Rhodovastum atsumiense: one gene and its partner. The protein of the gene in region 2 interacts with the protein of the main gene of each other region in a pairwise test. Links are inferred from orthologs where the notes say so. Each region holds a gene or a part of one and is shown on either strand. Other genes may lie near its edges. The genes, in order: NBY65_RS31750 and rnk.

Evidence for each region.
Region 1: the proteins of rnk (region 2) and NBY65_RS31750 interact in binary tests that used the Escherichia coli proteins (3 or more experiments, as listed by UniProt). The link is inferred for Rhodovastum atsumiense from one-to-one orthologs.

What each region holds. Positions count from the first base shown.
Region 1 is NZ_OW485605.1:22,441-31,803, forward strand. Bases 3,182-5,976 are described here. They hold NBY65_RS31750 (IbrB-like domain-containing protein), read left to right. Parts: upstream 3,182-4,158; coding sequence 4,159-4,794; downstream 4,795-5,976. Other genes in these bases: NBY65_RS31735 (DUF3440 domain-containing protein), read left to right, coding at 3,182-3,354; NBY65_RS31740 (GNAT family N-acetyltransferase), read left to right, coding at 3,427-3,888; NBY65_RS31745 (hypothetical protein), read left to right, coding at 3,890-4,165; NBY65_RS31755 (hypothetical protein), read right to left, coding at 4,854-5,447; NBY65_RS31760 (hypothetical protein), read right to left, coding at 5,530-5,976. Outside these bases: NBY65_RS31720 (ATP-binding protein), read right to left, coding at 1-292; NBY65_RS31725 (C2H2-type zinc finger protein), read right to left, coding at 383-1,534; NBY65_RS31730 (helix-turn-helix domain-containing protein), read left to right, coding at 1,805-2,023; more of NBY65_RS31735, read left to right, coding at 2,023-3,181; more of NBY65_RS31760, read right to left, coding at 5,977-6,108; NBY65_RS31765 (phosphoadenosine phosphosulfate reductase domain-containing protein), read right to left, coding at 6,186-6,983; NBY65_RS31770 (hypothetical protein), read right to left, coding at 6,986-7,243; NBY65_RS31775 (hypothetical protein), read right to left, coding at 7,240-7,947; NBY65_RS31780 (hypothetical protein), read right to left, coding at 7,935-8,861; NBY65_RS31785 (hypothetical protein), read right to left, coding at 8,900-9,363.
Region 2 is NZ_OW485601.1:5,240,551-5,249,972, forward strand. Bases 2,594-5,447 are described here. They hold rnk (nucleoside diphosphate kinase regulator), read left to right. Parts: upstream 2,594-3,722; coding sequence 3,723-4,172; downstream 4,173-5,447. Other genes in these bases: hypA (hydrogenase maturation nickel metallochaperone HypA), read left to right, coding at 2,594-2,797; NBY65_RS23640 (hypothetical protein), read right to left, coding at 4,326-4,841; NBY65_RS23645 (glycine zipper domain-containing protein), read right to left, coding at 4,838-5,447. In the rest of the region: NBY65_RS23625 (proton-conducting transporter transmembrane domain-containing protein), read right to left, coding at 1-2,208; more of hypA, read left to right, coding at 2,261-2,593; more of NBY65_RS23645, read right to left, coding at 5,448-5,479; NBY65_RS23650 (SUMF1/EgtB/PvdO family nonheme iron enzyme), read right to left, coding at 5,620-7,197; NBY65_RS23655 (FtsX-like permease family protein), read right to left, coding at 7,200-8,372; NBY65_RS23660 (ABC transporter ATP-binding protein), read right to left, coding at 8,366-9,097; NBY65_RS23665 (vWA domain-containing protein), read right to left, coding at 9,285-9,422. UniProt on the Escherichia coli protein: May act as an anti-Gre factor. Regulates the level of the nucleoside diphosphate kinase Ndk.

The DNA of each region.
Region 1 (9,363 bases), on a different replicon or contig from region 2:
CCAGTCGCCAGTTCTTCTCTTGGCGTTTCAACCAGTGTGGCCTTTCAGCCACACCGGTATCAGTCTGATACCGCATTTCGATATCAATTTTCTCGGTGTCCTTGGCCGCCGGAAAGACGCGGTCAACAACATCCCAATCGAAATTCACAGCGCGCTGCTTGGAGCCTTCTTTTCCCTGCCGCCGATACTCGTGAAACATTCCCAGTTCGCTATGGGTAAGCACGCGCAGAATTAGAAAACGCATTTCTTGTTCGCTCTCGGGGCAGGCAAGGCAACCCTTGTGCCATGGCATCGGATGGGTTGCCACAATATACGTGCCCCACCATCTCGTCAGCCTTCATGGCGCCATGAAGGCTGACGGCCAGCGCTACGGGATGGCCATTCACAGCGGCACCTGCGCGAATGGCACCCCCGCCTTCGCCGCGAATGCCTGCATCGCCTCGGACAGCGGCGGCTCGATGCGAAAGGCACCGTAAGCGGCCCGGAACCCTGCCCAGTGGCGGGTCAGGATGCCGCGGCGCCGGGCACCTTTGGCCAGCCAGATCCAGTCAAGCCACCACCCGGCCTGATTCCGTTCTCGCCACCTGAAACAGCAGGCCCCCTGGATCGTGCCGTCCGGATCGACGAACAGGTGCCCTCGGACTGTGGGTTCCCGCTCCCCTTTGGGATCCCACTGCGGGAAGTCGTACCCCATCTCCCGTTTGAAGGCGACCGCGCGCCGATACATGGCGTCCTGCATCCACCTGGGCGACTTGCTTCCCACTTCCCCCGTCCATCCCTTGGCAAGCGCCGCGGCCGCGCGGGTGTCCGGGGACGGCTGGAGAATCCGCATCGTCTTCTTGTGGTGGGCGCGATGGATGACCCCGTCGTCCGGGTCGCCCTTCATGTAGCTCATGCCGCACTCGTCGCAGCGTGTCAGCTCCGGCTCCGGGCGGAGGCGGTAGCGCGGCGCGTGGACCGTCAGGCGGAGCAGCACGCCGTCCGCCCCGAAGGCCGCCTCGGCGCGGTAGTGCGCTGGCGTCTTCAGGGCCTCGGTCTTCCCTCTCGAATGAACGGCGCCAGCCCGTTCCAAGGTGAGGGGGAACATCCGGTGCCGGCTGTGGGCAAAGTTCAGGACGTCCACCTCCCCGTCGGTCGCCCGCTCAAGCCCTTTCAGGGTTGGAAGGACGGCCGCCACCATCGCCGACGGGTCGACCGCGAAGCCCAGGCGTTCCAGCCAGATCATGAACGCCGCCGCATCCGCCGGCGCCATGGCCTCGCTCCCGCTGAAGTACCGTTGCGTCTTCCGCCCGGTCAGGCGGTAGGCCATGCGGAACGGCACGCCTGCAATCCGCGCAAGCTCTCCGAGGTCCACGTCGCGCAGCCTCTGGTCGTGGTCCTCGATGAGGTCGGAGACGCATACCCTGTCGATCCAGCGGTCCCGGAGAAGATGGGCGATCCTTGTCCCCTCGGCGCCGGCAAACGACCGCTCCGAGGGAGCCTTGAGAGCCGCCCAGATTGCGTCAAGCACATTGGGCGCGACATCCGCGGTCAATACGGCCTCCCGATCACAGGGGCGCCGCGCGCCCGGCACTGTCGTTGCTATTGCAGCCCAATCTGCCCGTACACGGCAAGCTCGCCAGGGCTTCCCGGCGGCGCCGTGCGCCCCCAGGCCGTCCCCTTCACATGAAGGCCGCCATCGCATCGAATCCTTGTCAACATATTGATTTAGATCACTTTTTTCTCGCCGGCCGGCTTGATCTGCGCCTTGGCCGGCCCCAACCTCAGTGTGTCCCCGCTGTGGGGACAGCGTGAGGAGGAGCGGATGGCGACGGGGGAGATGGACGGCCAGGGCCTGAGGGAAGCGCGGATCCGGTCCGGGCTGCCCGTGCGCGAGTGGGCCCGGCGCCTCGGGGTCGGCAAGTCGAGCATCGGCCGTTGGGAGACCGGGCAGCTGCCCGTGCCGCGCAAGATCGCCCTGGCGGTTGTCGGCCTGCAGGCCGAGCTGGCGGCCGCCCGGAATGCCGAGGGAGGGCGGGTCTGATGGGCAAGCGTTACCTCGACATCGACGTCCTGACCGCCGCCAAGGAGCGCATCGCCTGGACGTTCGACCGCTTCCCGGAACGGCTCTACGTGAGCTTCTCCGGCGGCAAGGACAGTACGGTCCTGATGCACCTGGCCTGCGCCGAGGCCCGCAGGCGCGGCCGCCGGATCGGGCTGCTCTTCATCGACTGGGAAGCCCAAATGGAGATGACGATCGCGCACGTCCGGCACATGCTGGCCGAGTACGCGGATTGTATCGAGCCGCACTGGATCTGCCTCCCGCTGCGGACCACTAATGCGTGCAGCCAGATCGAGCCGGAATGGGCGCCGTGGGATCCGGCCAAGCGCGACATTTGGGTTCGCGAGATGCCGCCCGAAGCGTTCCCGGCCGACCGGTTGCCTTTCTTCAAGCCGCACGACACGTTCGAGGAGTTCGTGCGCGATTTCGCCGTCTGGTATTCCGGCGGCAAGCCGACCGCTTGCCTCCTGGGCATCAGGGGCGACGAGGCGAGCACGCGCTACATGGACGTCGTCGACCGCGGCGGCCGGGACCGCATCGACCCCGACACGGGCGAGGTCGTCCGCATCGGTCACGAGCGCCTGGAAGGTCGGTCCTGGACGGTGAAGCTGAACCTGGGGACGGCGGACGCGCCGATCTACAACTGCTCGCCGATCTACGACTGGCGCACCGAGGATCTGTTCACCTACCTGGGCAAGTTCGGGCTGGCCTACAACCCGCTCTACGACATGATGCACAAGGCGGGCCTCAAGCTTTCGCAGATGCGCATCTGCGAGCCGTATGGCGACGAACAGAGGAAGGGCCTCTGGCTCTACCACATCGTCGAGCCGGAGACCTGGCAGAAGGTGGTCAACCGTGTGGCTGGCGCCAACACCGGGGCGCTCTACAGCCGCGAGCGCGGGAACGTCGCCGGGGTCGGCAAGGTCCGCCTCCCGCCCAACATGCCGACCTGGAAGGCGTACGCCGAGTTCCTGCTCGACACGATGCCGCATGCCACGGCGGAGCACTACCGGAGCAAGATCGCCACGTGGCTGCGCTACTACCAGCAGCACGGCTACCCCGACCTCAATATCCCCGACAGCAAGGACGGCGACACGGGGGTCAAGGACGTCGCCTCCTGGCGCCGCGTCTGCAAGTGCCTCATGCGCAACGATTATTGGTGCAAGACCATTGGATTCTCGCCAACGAAGACCCAGAGCTACGAGCGCTACCAGCGCATCATGGCCAGGCGCCGCGAGGAGTGGGGCATCATGGCCAGCGGGGCTTCCTCCGAGGCAGCGTCAACAACTTTCTCGCATTCGGCGTGCGCATGACGCTTGCCTTATGCGCAATAGTTCCTATATATTAGGAACACAAGCCGACGCGAGGTCGGCACGGAGGGGAAGATGACGAAGCACACCGAGACCGCCCTCACCTACGTGACGCTGACCCAGGCCGACGGCGCCGCCTTCTGGGTGAAGCTGGGCCCGCTCGCGACCGATGCGGCGGCCGTGAAGGAGATCGGCAGCCAGATCGTCAACAACGAGCGCTACACCTGGGTGTTCGCCCTTGACGGCGACGAGGTCGTCGGCTGCGGCGCGTTCGTCGCGCCCAGGAAGTCGGGCGACCCGGCGTGGCTGGACTTCGGCTACGTGAAGCCATCGCACCGCTGGCAGGGGATCTGGAAGGAGCTGTTCGACCGCCGCATCGCGCTGGCGCGGTCGGCGGAGGTCACGCACCTGCGCGTCTGCACCCGCGTCCTGGCGCGCGCCCTCGAAGCCCGCGGGTTCGCCACGTACCAGCAGCGCGGCTCGTGGTCCTACATGGAGCGCGACCTGACCGCAGCCCCAACGGCCAAGGCGGCCTGACATGTCGCTGGACCTCCTCAGGACCGCCGGAGAGGCGGCCTTCGGGGCGGACTGGCAGCGGCCGATGGCGCGCGCCCTGGGGCCGCTGCATCCGTCGGGCGCCAAGAAGGAACTCTCCGACAGGCTGGTGCGGATGTGGGTCGCCGGCGACCGCCCGGTTCCTGCCTGGGTGGCTGCGGCGCTCCCGGCGCTCCTCGAGGCCGAGGCTGCCGAACACGACCGCCAGGCCGCCTCGCTGCGGAAGTTGGCGGGCAAGATAAGGGGGAAGGCATCGTGAGCACACAGGACATCGTCGCCCAGGCCAAGGCGCTCTTCGCCGAACTGGACGCCCTGCCGGACGACGCGCGCATGGACGCGGTCAACGAGATCCGGCTGGCGCTGCACGAACACTCGCCGATGCGGAGCGAGCCGGTAGATTGTGTCATCTGGGTCAGGCAGGACGCCGTTCACGCCAACGACTACAACCCGAACTCGGTCGCCCCGCCCGAGATGCGTCTCCTGCAGCTCTCTATCCAGGCGGACGGCTACACACAGCCAATCGTCGCCATGTCGGAGGAAGACGGCCGCTACGAAATCGTGGACGGCTTCCACCGCAACCGCGTCGGCCGCGAGGTCGGCGCCGTCCGGAAGCGCGTGAAAGGGCGGCTGCCGATCGCCGTCATCAACGCGGGCCGGACGTCGCGCGAGGATCGGATGGCCGCCACGATCAGGCACAACCGGGCACGCGGCAAGCACAGCGTCGACACGATGGCCGACATCGTTGTCGACCTCCATCGGCGCGGCTGGGACCAGGAGAAGATCGGCAAGGAACTCGGCATGGACGCGGACGAGGTCCTGCGCCTCAGACAGACGACCGGGTTGGCGGCGGCGTTCGCCGACAGGGAGTTCTCGAAAGCCTGGGAATAGTCGGCGGCTGAGCAGGGCGACCCGGAAGCGGGGCGGTCCCACGGCCGCCCCGCTTCGCGTCAGGCCGCCGTGCGTTCGGCGGCCGCCGCCATCGCCGCGGCGTTGATGTCCCAGCGCCGCAGCAGGGCCCTGGCGATGTCGGCCGGGTCTTCGGCGTACTCGGACGCCAGGTCGGCGGCGGCGTCCACGCCCTCCCACCAGCTCATGATGGAAGCGGCCGCCTCCGGACGGACGCCGACGGAGGACCGCTCCTCGAACGCCGTGGCGAGGTAGATGAGTCCGTCCGGCGACGGCTGCACCCAGGCCAGGCCGCAGCGGAGCCGGACCTTGGCGCCGACATTGGAGAGGATGGCGGCGATGTGCGTGAGGACCGTGCCCTCGGCCATGTGGTCCCACGCGTTGACGAACTGCCACGCCTCGTTCGCGGCCTCGTCGCACTCTCCGTCCTCGAGCATGGCGGCGATCTCGTCCCCGTCCGGCATCCCACACAGAACGAGCTGCTCGGCGACGGCATCGGTGACCGCCCACTCGGAGATGTGTCCGTGCGGGCCGACGGCGCGCAGCATGTCGGTTCCCGTCCGCTCGATGCCAAACAGGCCAGAGGCGTCCATGACGGTCGTCGACAGCAGCTGTGGGATGATGGTCGTGGTCATGGTTTGGTGTCCTTGGTGATGGTGATGGCGGCCGCGCTGCGGGGGCGGCCATTCCCTGTTGCCGGCGGCGAGCCGGATGGGGTCACGCGTCCGCAGCGAACGACAGCGGCGCGGTTTCGGAGTCCCACCGCGCCAGCGCGGCGCGGGCGACCTGTTCCGACTGGCGGCCGAACTCGGACGCCAGGCTTTCCAGGACATCGCTGGCATCCCAGCGGCATGCGATGGTCACGGCGGTCTCGGGGGTCGTGCCGTTTACCGACATCTCACCTGAGAACGCCGCGAGCCTCACGAACCCGTCGCGGCACGGCTGCAGCCGGAGCAGGTAGTCGGGCCGGGCCCCCTCGCAGGGCGAGGGATGCTCGAGGCCGAACAGGGGGAGCGAGTATCCGGCCAGGGCATCAATGATGCCGCAGACCGAGAATTCGGCCTCCTCGTCCCAGACTTCGTCGAACATGCGCGCGTCGGAATCGGTGAGCCTGCCGATGCAGGTCGCCATGAGGTCGGCGGCGATGTCTCTGTTGACGCTCCACTTGGAGGAACGTCCGGTCGGCCCGACGGCGCAGACCGTTCCTGGTGTCGCGCAGCGCAGCCCGAAACTGCCAGACGCGTCCATTACGGTATCGCCGACAGCTCCGGGCAGTCTGTTGATGGTGGTTTCCACTGGCATCTTCCTTTCTCGGCATGCGGCCGCGCTGCGAGGGCGGCCTGTCCGCTTTCCCGGCGTGCGCCGGGGGAAAGTCACAGTTCCTGGGAAAGGCCGGGGTAGCGCTCGACGAGGGCGTGCCAGAGTTCCGGGTCGCGGAGCTGGATGCGCCTGGCCATACCGCGCGCCCAGACATTCGGCGCGAACCAGGCGTCGTCCGAGCGTTCCCAGACGCGGTCCTCCGCTTCGTCGTAGCGCGCGAGGTAGGGCAGCCCTCGGCCAAGGATTGCTGCCCAGACATCGCGCCCGCTCCAGTCGTGCAGCGGGCAGCATGTCCATCCGGGGCGGCTGGCGACGCGGTAGAGCCAGCCCTTGCGAGAGATGGTGATCGCGCGCGCCATCGATTCCTCGCGGCGCATGCCCATGATGATGCCCGTCCACCCCTGGCGCTCCTGGAACGCCGTGAGCTCGGCCTTGTAGGTCCGCTCCCACCAGCGAGCCGCCTCCGTGACGGCCTCCTGGCCGACAGCGCCAGGCGCGAAGAAGCGGTCAGCGCCCACGCGGTCGATGGCCTCCATCTCGGAGGCGACCTCGACCATGACGAACGGCAGCCCCCAGCGGACGGCGAGCGCGCACGCGTTCGCCGTCGGCTGCGGGTCGTAGTCGCCCCGGTAGGCGAAGTGGAACACCGGGCCCCTCCAGCCCGCCTCGACTGCGACGGCGAGCGCGGCGGTGCTGTCCTTGCCCCCGGAGCAGCCGACCGCCCACGTGCCCGGTGCGGCCGCCAGCGCCTCGCGGACGCGCCCGGCGGCGCGCTCGACCGCCCGCTTGTGGGCGGGCAGCCTGGCATGGAGGCGCGCGGCCTCCATGCTGAAGTCCTGGACGTAGCGCATCGTCAGCCCTCGAAGATGGTGGCGACGGCAGGCATGCCGCCCGGGTGCTCCGAGGGCACCACGAAGGCCCGGAAGCGGAAGGGCGCCCTGGTGCGGACCACCACCGTCACCCCATCGCGCTGCGGCTTCAGGCGCACGTCAGGCGACTCCAAGGACTTGATGATGGCCGCCAGCGCATGGCGCTCCGGGAGCGGCGCGATGCGCTCCCGGAACCGCCGGACGGCATGCGGCGTGACGAAGTAGCCGCCGGCGATGCTCATGCCGCCGCCCTCGCGCTTGCGGCGAGGGCCTCGAACGGGTCGGGCACCACGCACATGACGCTGTTTGCCGCGAGGTGCTTGGGCGGCCGGATAGCGTGCATCGCCCGCCGCCCGCGGATGCCGTGCTCCTCTGCGTAGCCGATGGGAACCGGGCGTACGATCTCGCCCGCGAAGCCATCCCTGATCTCCCAGCGGCTGACCTGCCCCAGTCCGCGCGAATGGCCAGAGCCGACAGACGTCATCTGCGTTACCAAGCGCTCCACCTCCCTCGGGTCGCCGATGCACTTCCACGACACGCTGGCGCACGTGCTGACGAAGTGAGGCTTGCGGAGGTTCTTGTGCGGGCCCGTCGCCGTCTCGACCTTCCGGCCGTTGAACCAGCGCTCGGCGTCCACGCTGTTGAACCGCCGATGGAAGTACTTGTCGCGCTGGCCGAGGATCTCCGACGGCTCCGGCATCCCGGCTGCGTACCACCACAGGTCGCCGTGCATGACGACCTGCAGGGGCAACCCTTCGACGGGCGCGAGGTCTAGGTTCGTGCCGAAGTCGGGGCCCAGGCGCTCCCGCATTGCCGCCCAGGCGAGCATGCCGTCGATGCTGGGGGACCACGCGTCGGCCGAGGCGTAGCCCGCGGGCGTGTAGGCGGTCACCGTCAGGGGGCGGAACGCCCCCTGGGTGACCTCGAGAGAGGTCAGGCTGCGCACCCGAGCACCTCCTTCACCGCGTCGACGCTGGCCGCCAGGTGCGCCTCGTATTCGCCCATCACCTCCCGGGCGAACGGCGACAGGCGAACGCCGTCGTGCGGGCACACGCGCACGAAGCCCTCATGCCGCTTGCCGTCGGCGACGAGCGCGTAGGCGAGCCTGACCAGCCCGTGCCCCTTGTTGTTTTGGCCGCCGATGAAGGGGCTGGCGCCGAAATCGTTCAGGGCGGCGACGAGGCAGCCGAGTTCCACGCGGCTGACATAGGCGCCGTGGATTTCGGTGCGCAGCTTCGCCCCGGGCGCCAGCAGCTCGGAGGTCATCCGCATCTGGTCGGCGACCCTCGTGTTCCTGGGCGCCTCGTCTCGCGCCAACCAGTCGGCGGTCCAGCCCAGCTTGCCGTCGTCCTTGCGCGAGAACTCCTTCTCCCACGTCAGGCTGCCGTAACGGATGACGGACGCCTCGGCGTGGTCCTCCTCCGGCAGGACTGGGATGGCCTCGCGGCACAGCGGGTAGCTGTTGGTCACCCGCAGCCGCCCTTGCAGGATCTCGGAGCCGACGCCGCCGCCCAGGAGCGCCAACATCGGCACGGTCGCCCGGATGCGACGGGCCGCCTCCAGGTCGACTCGCTTCTCGGCCATGTCCAGGCGGCCGCCGCTGAACAGGAGGTGGAACGCATCGCCGGGCAGGCGGCAGTCCAGGGCGGCGCACACGCGGCGCGCCATGATGTCGCGCAGCCCGCCGCGCCAGCCGTTACCCGAGTAGGAGAACACTTCCACCACGCTGCCGTCCGGCTGCACGATGATGTCCTGCGCCAGGTAGGCCGTCGTGCTGACGACCTCGCCGATGTGCGAGACGGGCGACAGGGCGGTGAAGTGGCCGGTCAGCTTGATGGTCTTGAGGACGTTGTTGGGCACGTGTGGTCTCCTTGAAGGATGGGATGTCTGGTGAGAGGTCAGGCGGCCTCGAAGAGCTCCAGCTGGAACTCAGCTCCCTCATCGATGACGCCCTGCTTCCCGGCGGCCTTGGCGGCCTCACGGGCGACGCGCTCGCGCTCGAGGCGCTCCCGGACGAGCAGGACGCACAGCGACGTCTCGCGGTGCAGCACGCGCAGCACGGCATGCGGGTCGGCGGGCGGGGCGTCGAGGATGGAGGTCAGCGATGCGAAGTCGCGCGTCGCCCCCTGTTCCTCTCCGGCTTCCCGGACCGGGCGGAGCACCTCGCACCCAAGGCGGGGCATCAGCCGCTCGATGAACGTGGGCAGGCTGTCGGCGCGCTTCGCGGCGGCCTTCACGAACCGCTCGATGCGCGACCACATGTCGAGGCTGACCTTGAGCCGCGCGACGTCGCGCGAGCGGTAGACGACGTAGATGAGCAAAGCGGCAACAGACGCGTCCGCCCGCTCGGTGTCGAAACCGA
Region 2 (9,422 bases):
CGCCACGGCCAGCCGCCCGGCCCAGGTGACCGAAACCCGGCCGATCGCCAGCACGCCGATCGCGCCAAGCATGACCAGGCTGGCGCTCAGCGGCCAGGCGGTCACGAGGTTCGGCAGCACCGCCGGGGCCATCCCGCCGCGCAGGGCGACGAGCGTGCCGACACGGGCCACGAGATCAATCTGGTATCCGGGGACAAGGCCGCCCAGGAGAATGGCCGCGGCCAGCACGCCCATGGCCACCAGCATCGAGGCCGGCGCCTCGCGCAGGCCGGTCGGCCCCGCATAGGGGCGATAGAACAGCACGCCGATGACGCGCGTGTAGTAGACGACGCCGATGATCCCGCCGAGCAGAAGGATCGCGGCAACCGCGTAATCCCCATTGCTGGCTGCGGCGTAGATCATCAGGAACTTGGAGACGAAGCCGGAGAAAGGTGGCAGCCCCATGATGGCCACGCTGGCGAGCGCGTAGGCGCCGGCGGTCAGCGGCATGACGCGGCCGAGCCCGGCCATGTCTTCAATGCGGCGCAGGCCGGCGCGCAGCAGGAAGGCGCCCGCCGCATAGAAGAGCAGGATCTTCATGACCGCGTGGTTGGTGACATGCAGCAACGCCGCGTCCGTCGCCAGCGCCGTGCCGATGCCGAGAATTGCGGCCACTTCGCCGATCTGTGCCAGCGTCGAGAATGCCAGCATCCGCTTCAGTTCGGTTTCAAACAGGGCGCGGATTTCACCATACAGCAGCGTGGCGCAGCCAAGGATCAGCAGGATGGTGCGCAGGTCGATGGCCTCGGTGGAGAAGCGCGCGAGCGCGCCGATGCCGAAAACCGCATATAGGATCTTCACGAACCCGAAGATGCCGGCCTTGGTCAGGATGCCGGAGAGCGGGCCGGACACCGAGGAAGGCGCCTGCGGATGCGCGACCGGCAGCCAGGCATGCAGCGGCACCAGGCCGGCCTTCACGGCGAAGCCAACGAAGAAGCAGGCGGCGGCCAGGAAGCCCGTCAGCGGCGCAATCCGGTCGATCCCGGCGGCGATCGCGGAGAATTCGAAGGAGCCGATTCCGGAATGCACCACGAGGATGCCGAACAGCATCACATAGGCACCGGAGGCACACATCAGGAAGTAGATCAGGCCGGCGCGCAGGGCGCTGCGGGTCTGCTCATGGATGACGAGGAAATAGGAGGTCCAGGTCATCAGCTCCCAATAGACGTAGAAATTCCCCAGCTCATGCGCCGTTGCCAGGCCCAGGAGCGAGCCGAACATGAGGAAGGCGAAGAAATAATAGCGGTTGGTCCATTCCGCATGGGCCATGTAGCCGAGCGAGTAGATCACCATGACGCAGGCGATGCCGGCGAACAGCAGGGCGAACAGCCGGGATGCCGGGTCGAGCGTGTCGTCGACGGCCACCAGGGTCAGGGTGACGACAGCCAGCGCCACCGCCGCGACGTCGCGCCAGCGCGGCGAGAAGCGGCCGATCGCATAGAGAAGAAAGCCGCCGATATAGGGCACCAGCACGAGGGAGGCCCAGGGCGCCTCGAAGGCCGGCACGGCCGTGGCGTCGGTCACGCCGGCAAGCCATTCGGCAAGATGCTGCAGCGGCACGGGCCAGAAGCTGATCAGCGCCGTGACACCGGCCAGCACGGCCGCCACCGGCAGCACCTGCCGTGACACCGGGGCGAGGTCGATGCGCCGCGGCGGCTGCTCGAAGCAGACCCGCTGGATGATCAGCATGTAGTAGACAGCAGCAAGGATCGTCGCGGCCGTGGCGATGGCGGCGAGTTGCCAATGGCCCTGCTCGATGGCCGCGTAAAGGATCAGGAACTTCGAGTACGATCCCTTGAACGGCGACAGCCCCATGACGGAGAACATGCCGAAGCCGAACAGGGTCGCGGGCACCGGCATGCGGTGGCCACTGCCTGCAAGGTCGTTCAGGCTGGCGGAGCCGGTGCGGCGGATCAGGTACCACCCCATCACGACCACCAGGCCGCGCATGACCAGCTGGTAGCCGAGATGCATGAAGGCACCGGTTTCGCCGGCCGGTCCCCCCAGCCCCAGGCCGATCAGCACATAGCCGACTTCGGCGACAGTCGATACGAGGAGGACGCGCGGCAGGTTCGGCAGGCTTGCGAGTGCTGCAGCCTCGCCGAACAAAAGAAATATGGTGCCTACCCAGGCCAAGGCCATGGGATCGAGCACACCCATCGAGAGCATCGGGATCTCCGTCCGGTCACATGGCATCCAGTGCCATCGGGACAGTCGCGCGATGGCGGGCCTGGCGCTGTCAGGCTCCCGACAGGTTCACCTTTTTGGGTGTCGTCTGGGCGACACCGACCGGACCGGGGATGCGCTAGGTCAGGCCCTGCCGGCGAACAGCGGAGACGAAGAGATGCACGAAACAGCCATCGTGCGCGGGCTGATGCGGATCCTGGAACAGAAGGCCGCGGAAAGCGGCATTCGCCGGATCGTCTCGGTGCGGCTGAAGGTCGGCCGGCTGCGCGGGCTGGAATCACGCCAGCTTCGCGGCTGCTTCGCGTTGTTCGCCGAGGACACCCTGGCTGAAGGCGCGCAGTTGATCATCGAGGAGGTGCCGGTGCAGGCGCATTGCCCGGCCTGTGATCGTAGCTGGGTGGCCGCCGCGTACCGGCTGCAATGCCCCGGATGCGGCGGCACGGAGGCGGAGATCCAGACCGGGCGCGAGCTTTACATCGAAAGCTTCGAGGGAGAGCGCGCCTGCCCGAAGGACCGCACTCCCGCAGGCGCTTCCCCATTCGGTCGGCGGCATCGCATTACAACTTTGTAATATATTCCACTTTCCGGGCTCCGTCGCTTTCCGCTGGACCGGAGCGGTTGCGCGTCCCGGATTCGGCCATGGAGCCTCCTTCGAACGGCGGCGTGACTTGACCGAACCCGTCTGGTGGGCAAACTAATCAGCATGGTGTGGGTGAGTGCGATATTCCGGCGCCGGCTGGCGCATGCGGGAAGCCTGATCGCGGGCCTCTAGCCCCAGGTTTGTGGCGGTGCGCGTCCGACGCCCGCCCCAACCTGGGGATGACCTCATTTCTGAGACGCATCAAGCGTGGCCGCCCCGCCGCACCGGTTGGGGCGCCTCTGTCACTTGGAAGGACAGAATCCACCATGTCCATACCGTCTTCGCGGCCCCCCTCAGGGGATCCCGGGCCTGTGGTCCTGCCTGACCTTCCCGCGGACGCCCTGCCGGAACCAGATCCCGACGTGGTGCCTGTCCTGGCTGCGCCCGACTATTCCTGCCTGAAGGGACTGGCCCGGTCCTGGCGCCATCCGGAGGATCCGGTCAAATGGATGCTCACCGACAAGCTTGGCCGGTGTCGCGTGGTGCCGCCCGATGCCGTGTCATCGGGCGTGGCAGTCCTGGGGGCCCGGGTGATCTTTGCCGGCGCGGACGGCGTGCCGGAATCCCGCGTTCTGGTGACGCCCGGGGATGATGCCCGTGAAGGCTTCACTTTATGCGTCACGACACCGGTCGGTGCCGCGTTGCTCGGCGCCTCCGTCGGGCAATCGGTCGAGGCGGCGGAACCGGGCGGGCGCCGCGTTGTCCTGTGTGTCCTGGCCGTGCACCACGATCCTGGTCCGCGCCTCACGGTGGGCAGGCCGTCGGACCGCCGCACATGTCGGGGGAAGGTGAGGCGTGGCGTGACATATCCCCCCGTGCCTCAGGCGAGGCATCGAAACAAGCAGGGAGGAGCTTCATGAATGAAACAGCCAGGGCGGACGCCATGCGCCCGCCGTTGCTGATGTCGGTCGAGGATCACACCCGGCTGGTGGCCCTGGCAGAGGCCGCGGTGCGGCGCAGTCCGCTGGTCGCTCGCCTGCTGATGGAGGAGGTCGACCGTGCCGATGTGGTGCCGGCGGGGCAGATGCCTGCCGGCATCGTGACCGTGGGGTCCGTCGTCGAGTTCGGCGAAGCGAGCACGGGCGAGACACGGCGGGTTCGCGTGGTGCTCCCGGGCGAGGCCGACATTGCCGCGGGGCGCATTTCGGTGCTGTCCCTGGTTGGGGCCGGGCTGATAGGGCTGGCGGAGGGGCAGTCGATCGACTGGCCCACCCAGGATGGCCGGATCAGGAGACTCACCGTGCTGTCTGTCGACGCCGCATCATCCGACGCGGCGGAGGCTGGCACCGCCGCGGTCGTCACATGACCGGATTTCGGCCGCGCGGACCTTCGGTTTGCGCGGTTTGATCACGCCGCCATTGACCCTCCAGTTGGCGCTGAACGACCGGATAGCCGTTCAGCGCCAACGACGAGGCGATGGCGATGATGAGGAAGGGACAGGAGAACCGTCCCGTTGGTGTCAGTCGCGTGGCGCCGCTCGCAACACCGCCTGTTCCAGTGCCCGCACGCGCTGTTGCTGTTGCTGTTGCTCTTCACGCAGGCGCGGGGGCGCGTCCGGCCGGGTGGCCGCCTCGGCCTGCAGGCGTTCCTGTTCGCCGCGCAATTGCCCGAGGTCCTGCTGCAACTGGGCCAGGCGCTTCTGGTCGGCGCCGGCGCGGCTGCGCGCGGACGCGATCGACTGTTGCAGCATCAGCACGCGGGCGCGCTCATCGGCGATGTCGACGCGCAGCCGGGCCTGCGCGGCGGCCGCCTGGTCGCGGCGTGCCATCGCCGCGCGGGCATCTTGTTCGGCCGCATTGCGCTCCTGCTCGACCTGGGCGAGGTCGACCTGCAACTGGTCGACGCGCGCCTGGTAGCCGCCGCCGACCAAGCACCCCCCAACAGTGAAGATGTTGCGATCCCGGTGGGGATCGCAGGGTTGATTGGCACAGGCCGCGAGGCCGAGCGTCAGCGCAAGAACGGCCGAACGTTTCACGCGTCGATGCCTGCCATGTTCTTGTTCAGGCGGTCGAGGCCGTTCTGGGCGCGGTCGGTCTGCTGTTGGATGTCACGGGCCTGCTTTTCCAGCCCCGAGGTGTCCTGTCCCTTCGCCTTCAGATCGGCCACCTGCTGGTAGACGGCGCGGGCCTGGGCGCGGCCGCGCTGCACGGCGGCGCTGGCGGCGTCGCGCTCGGCCTTTGCCTGGGTGAGGGTCGCCTGCTGCTGCTCGGTCAATGCGTGGTTCGCCTGCCACTGCCGGCGCAGGCCGCGCAGCGAGCTTTCGTAGCGGTGCGCCGCCTGCTCCGCCGAGGTGGCGGCCTGGCGCTGCTGCAATGCTGCCTGTTGCGCCGTCGCCGTGCGCTGGCGCAGTTCGTCCTCGACGCTGGCGAATTTCTGCTGCTCGTTGTCCATCGCCGCGCCGGCAACGGTGCCCACCGCTGCCCCGGCCACGGCGCCGATCAGCGCGCCGTTCTTGCCACCGGCGATGCCGCCGATCGCTGCACCGGTGGCACCGCCCACCAGCGCGCCCTGCCCGGCGAGTGGCACATTCGAGCACCCCACGGTGCCGAGCGTCAGCGCCACCGCCATCGTCAGCCGCAGCGAGCGCGGGCACGCCTTCATCATAGTCGACATCAGCTAATCCTTTCTCGTTACTTAACGAGTGGCATCGTATGTTTTCGACTATACAGGCAGCGCCAATATAACTGGAAGTTGAAAAATGGGTGGAAAGATCCCCCGAAGGTAGATTTTTTTGAGCGGAAAATTTTGGTTTATTAACGAATATCCCCGGCGAGCCGGCGGTACGCGTCTTCCGGGGTGACCGTGCGGCCGCTCCGGGCGGTCGCCACCTCGGCCACGAACAGGCCGGCGAAGCGCCGCAGGGTTTCAAACACCGGCCCGCTGTTCTCGTTGTTCCACACGGCCAGTTGCGCCTGCAGCAGCTTCTGCGGGAGTTCCGTCTGTTGCAGGATCAGGCCGGTGAGCACGGCGAAGCTGGTGTCGCGGGCGGTGGTGTATTGTTCCACCGCGCGCCGGGCGGTTTGCAGCCGGTCGGTTTCCGCCGCTGTCAGCGTCCGCCCCCGCAGCGCCGTTTCGGTTTCCGCCAGATAGGCGCGATGCCCGAGCACCCCCCGATGTTCGTTGCGGAAGGCGCGGATCAGCACGGCGCCGGCGCCGATCGCGCTGCGGGCGGCACGTTCGCTGGCCTGCAGGCGGTTGGCGCGCTCGTTCTCCACCGCGCCACGCAGCGCCGCCACCGCCCGTCGCTGCGCCGGATCACTGATCGCCTCCTCCAGCGAGCGCGCCAATGCCTGCGGGTCGGCGGCCGGCGAGAGCGCCTCGTCCTGGCGGGCGGTTTCCTGGTCCCAGGCCTGGCGCAACGCGCCGTCGGCGGTGAGGTCGGTGAGGATCGGCAGTCCGAGCGCTACCCGCAGCCCGAGCGTCGCCGGGGCGGTGGGGGAGCCGTCTTCCTGCACCGGCGGATATTCCACCCGCAGGCTGCTGCGGATGGTGTCGGCGGCGGCGCCGATATCGCCACCGCGCGCCGTGATGCCGCCCGCCCGTCCGCCCGCGCGCCCGCCGCGCGTCAGGCGGTAGGGGTCGAGCACCATCTCGGCGACGTTGCCGAGCATGTCATAGAGGCCGAGCCGGTCGGGCTTCAGCAGGCCGACCGGCTGCGGCGGCGCCCGCCGGCCGACCCGGCGCAACTGTGCATAGGCGGTGACCGGCTCGTCCATCGGCGGCAGGCGCTGGCGGAATTCGTTGGGCGTCACGGCGCCGCCGCCGCGCACGGCGAATTCCCACTCGGCCTCGGTGGGCAGGCGGACATAGGCGCGCGCCACGCCCTCGGCGGGCAGTGCCGTCGCGCGCAGCTTCAGCGCCGCCTGGGTGGCCGCTTCTGTGAAGCGGATCGCCTCGGCCCAGCTCACCCCGCCTTGCGGCAGCCGCCGCTGCTCGGCCGGCAGGGCGGCGAGCGCCTCGCACCCGCTCGTCACCGCCACGTACTGGCTGCGCGTGACCTCGTACTTGCCCAGCCAGAAATGCGCCGAGGCGCCGCGCCCGAAGGCGCCGGCCAGGAAAGCCTCGTGCACGAACTCGGAATAGGGGAGGCTCGCCTGTTCGTCGCCGAGCAGTTCCCGCCGGTCCGACAGCGGGCTGTCGGCCACCGGCGCCGGCACGCGACGGAACACCAGCGCCTGCTCGCAGGGCAGCGGCACGATCAGGTCGCCCTCGGCGGGGCGAGGGTTCCAGTCGGGCGCCCCGGTCGGGGCGGGCGGGGCCGCGGCGCGCGGGGCGGCGAGCGGCAGGCACAGCAGCGCGCCGAGCAGCAGCGCGGGATGGCAGCGAGGCATGGTCAGGTCTCCCGTAATCCTTCCGCCGGGGCAATGCGTAGCACCGGCCGCGCCGCCGCCGCGCCGGCGAGCAGCGCCAAAGCTAGGCTCGCGCCCAGCGCCGCCAGCAGGTCGCCGGGGGCGAGGCGGCACAGCGTGTCCTCGCCAAGCAGGCCGCGGCCGTAGGCAAGGTTGATCAGCACGCCCACCGTCAGGGCCACGAGCGCCCCCAGCACGGTGCCGGCGCCGGCCAGGGCCACCGCCTGCGCCAGCGGAAAGCCCGCCAGCCGGCGCGGCGGCACCCCGAGCAGCCGCAGCAGCGAGAGGTCGCGGGTCTTGCGGAGCACGTTGGCGCCGAGGCTGGCCGCCAGTGCCACCCCCACCCCGGCGGCGGCGCAGGCGGTGAGGATGGCGAACAGGGCGGAGAGGCTGCGGCCGATCTCCAGCGTCCATTCGATCCGCGCCACGTCGGTGCGCACCTCCAGCCCCTGGTCGAGCAGAAGACGTTCCAAGATAGCAACGTCAGTGATGTCGCGGGCGTACAGGCGGAAGCTGGGAAAGGCGTAGTCATCGGCGACCGCGTCGGTGCCGCGTTCCTGGAACCGCTCCAGCCCGGCGGCGAGCGCCAGCGGCGCGAACACCACGGCGTTCTGGGTGGCGCTCTCCGGGGCGATGGCGCCGACCGTCACGGTGGCGTCGTTGCGGCGGTTCCCTTCGGGGCCGCGCCGCAGCGCCCATACCACCAGCCGGTCCCCCACCGCGAACCGGCCCTGCCGGGCGAGCCGCGCGCTCAGCACCACGCTGGCCGGGCCGATCGCCGTCGCCGCCGGGCCGAGCAGCGGATCCCCGGCGGCCGACACCCAGAGATCGGCGTTCAGCCCGGTCACCGGGTCCTCGGGGCGGGCGACATCCACCGGCTGGGCCAACTGGCGCAGCCGGGGCGCCACGAAGGCAACATCGGGCCGGGCGCGCAACGCCTCGAACCAGGCGGGCGGGAAGCTGCCATGGCCGCGCAGGGCCAACTGGCGCGATTGCGGGTCGCTGCGCAGGGCCGTCATCAGGTGGTCCACCACGCCGGTCTTCAGCCCGAGCAGCAACAGCAGCGGCGCCACCACCGCGGCCACCGTCAGGGCGGCGCAGGCAGAGAGGCGCCACTCGTGCCAGGCATCGGCGAGGGCGAGGCGCAGGATCAGCATGGCGCCGCTTCCGCTGCCGCGCGCGCCACCGTCTCCCCGCCCTCGGCGACGACGGCGAAGCCCAGCACCGGCAACCCGAGCCGCGCCACCGCCGCGTGGTCATGGGTGGCGATCACCAGGGCCGCGCCGGCCGCCGCCGTCTCGGCCAGCAGCAGCTCCAGCACCTGCGCCGCACGCGGCGGGTCGAGCGCGGCGGTGGGCTCGTCGGCCAGCACCAGGGCAGGCTGATGGGCGAGGGCACGGGCGATCGCGGCGCGCTGGCGCTGCCCCACCGAGAGCGCCGCCGGCAGCTTCCCCAGTTGCCCGGCAATGCCGAGCCGCCCCGCCAGCGCCTCCACGCGCGCCCGGCCGGGCAGGCCGCAGATGCGGCGGGGCAGGGCGATGTTGTCGCCCACCGAGAGGAACGGCAGCAACGCGCCGGTCTGCGGCACGTAGCCGATGTGGCGGGCACGCAGCGCATCGAGCGTGCCGCGCCGCCAGCCGGCCAGGATGTCACACGCCGCGCCGCCGACATGCAGCGTGAAACCGGCAGCATCATCAGGGCGCAGCGCCAGCGCCAGCAGGTCGAGCAGCGTGCTCTTGCCGCTGCCCGACGGGCCGAGCAGCGCCAGCCGCGCCCCAGCCCTCAGGCATAGCTCTGGCACCTCCACCCGGAAGGCATGCTCGCCGGCGCCACGGCGAATCACCGCGGTGCGCAGGTCGAGCAATGGCGGAGCATGGGTCATGCCTGAGCACTGCTTGTGCAGGCGGGGCTCCGCCCCCGCACCCCGCCAGGGCGCTGCCCTGGACCCGGCAGGGGTCGCAGACCCCTGCACCCCCTGGGTTCCAAGGGCTCGGCCCTTGGTGGGGGTCCAGGGGGCAACGCCCCCTGGCGGGGCCGGGGCAGCGCCCCGGAAGGGGAGGCAACCGTCATCAGGGCAGCATCGCCAACGGCACCGGGAACACTTCCTCGCCCGGATCGTTGCCGCCGCTGATGTTGGTCCAGATGGCGCTGCGGTTATATTCGCGATAGGCCCGTAGCCGGGTTTCCAGGTTGTCGAGGAACTCGAT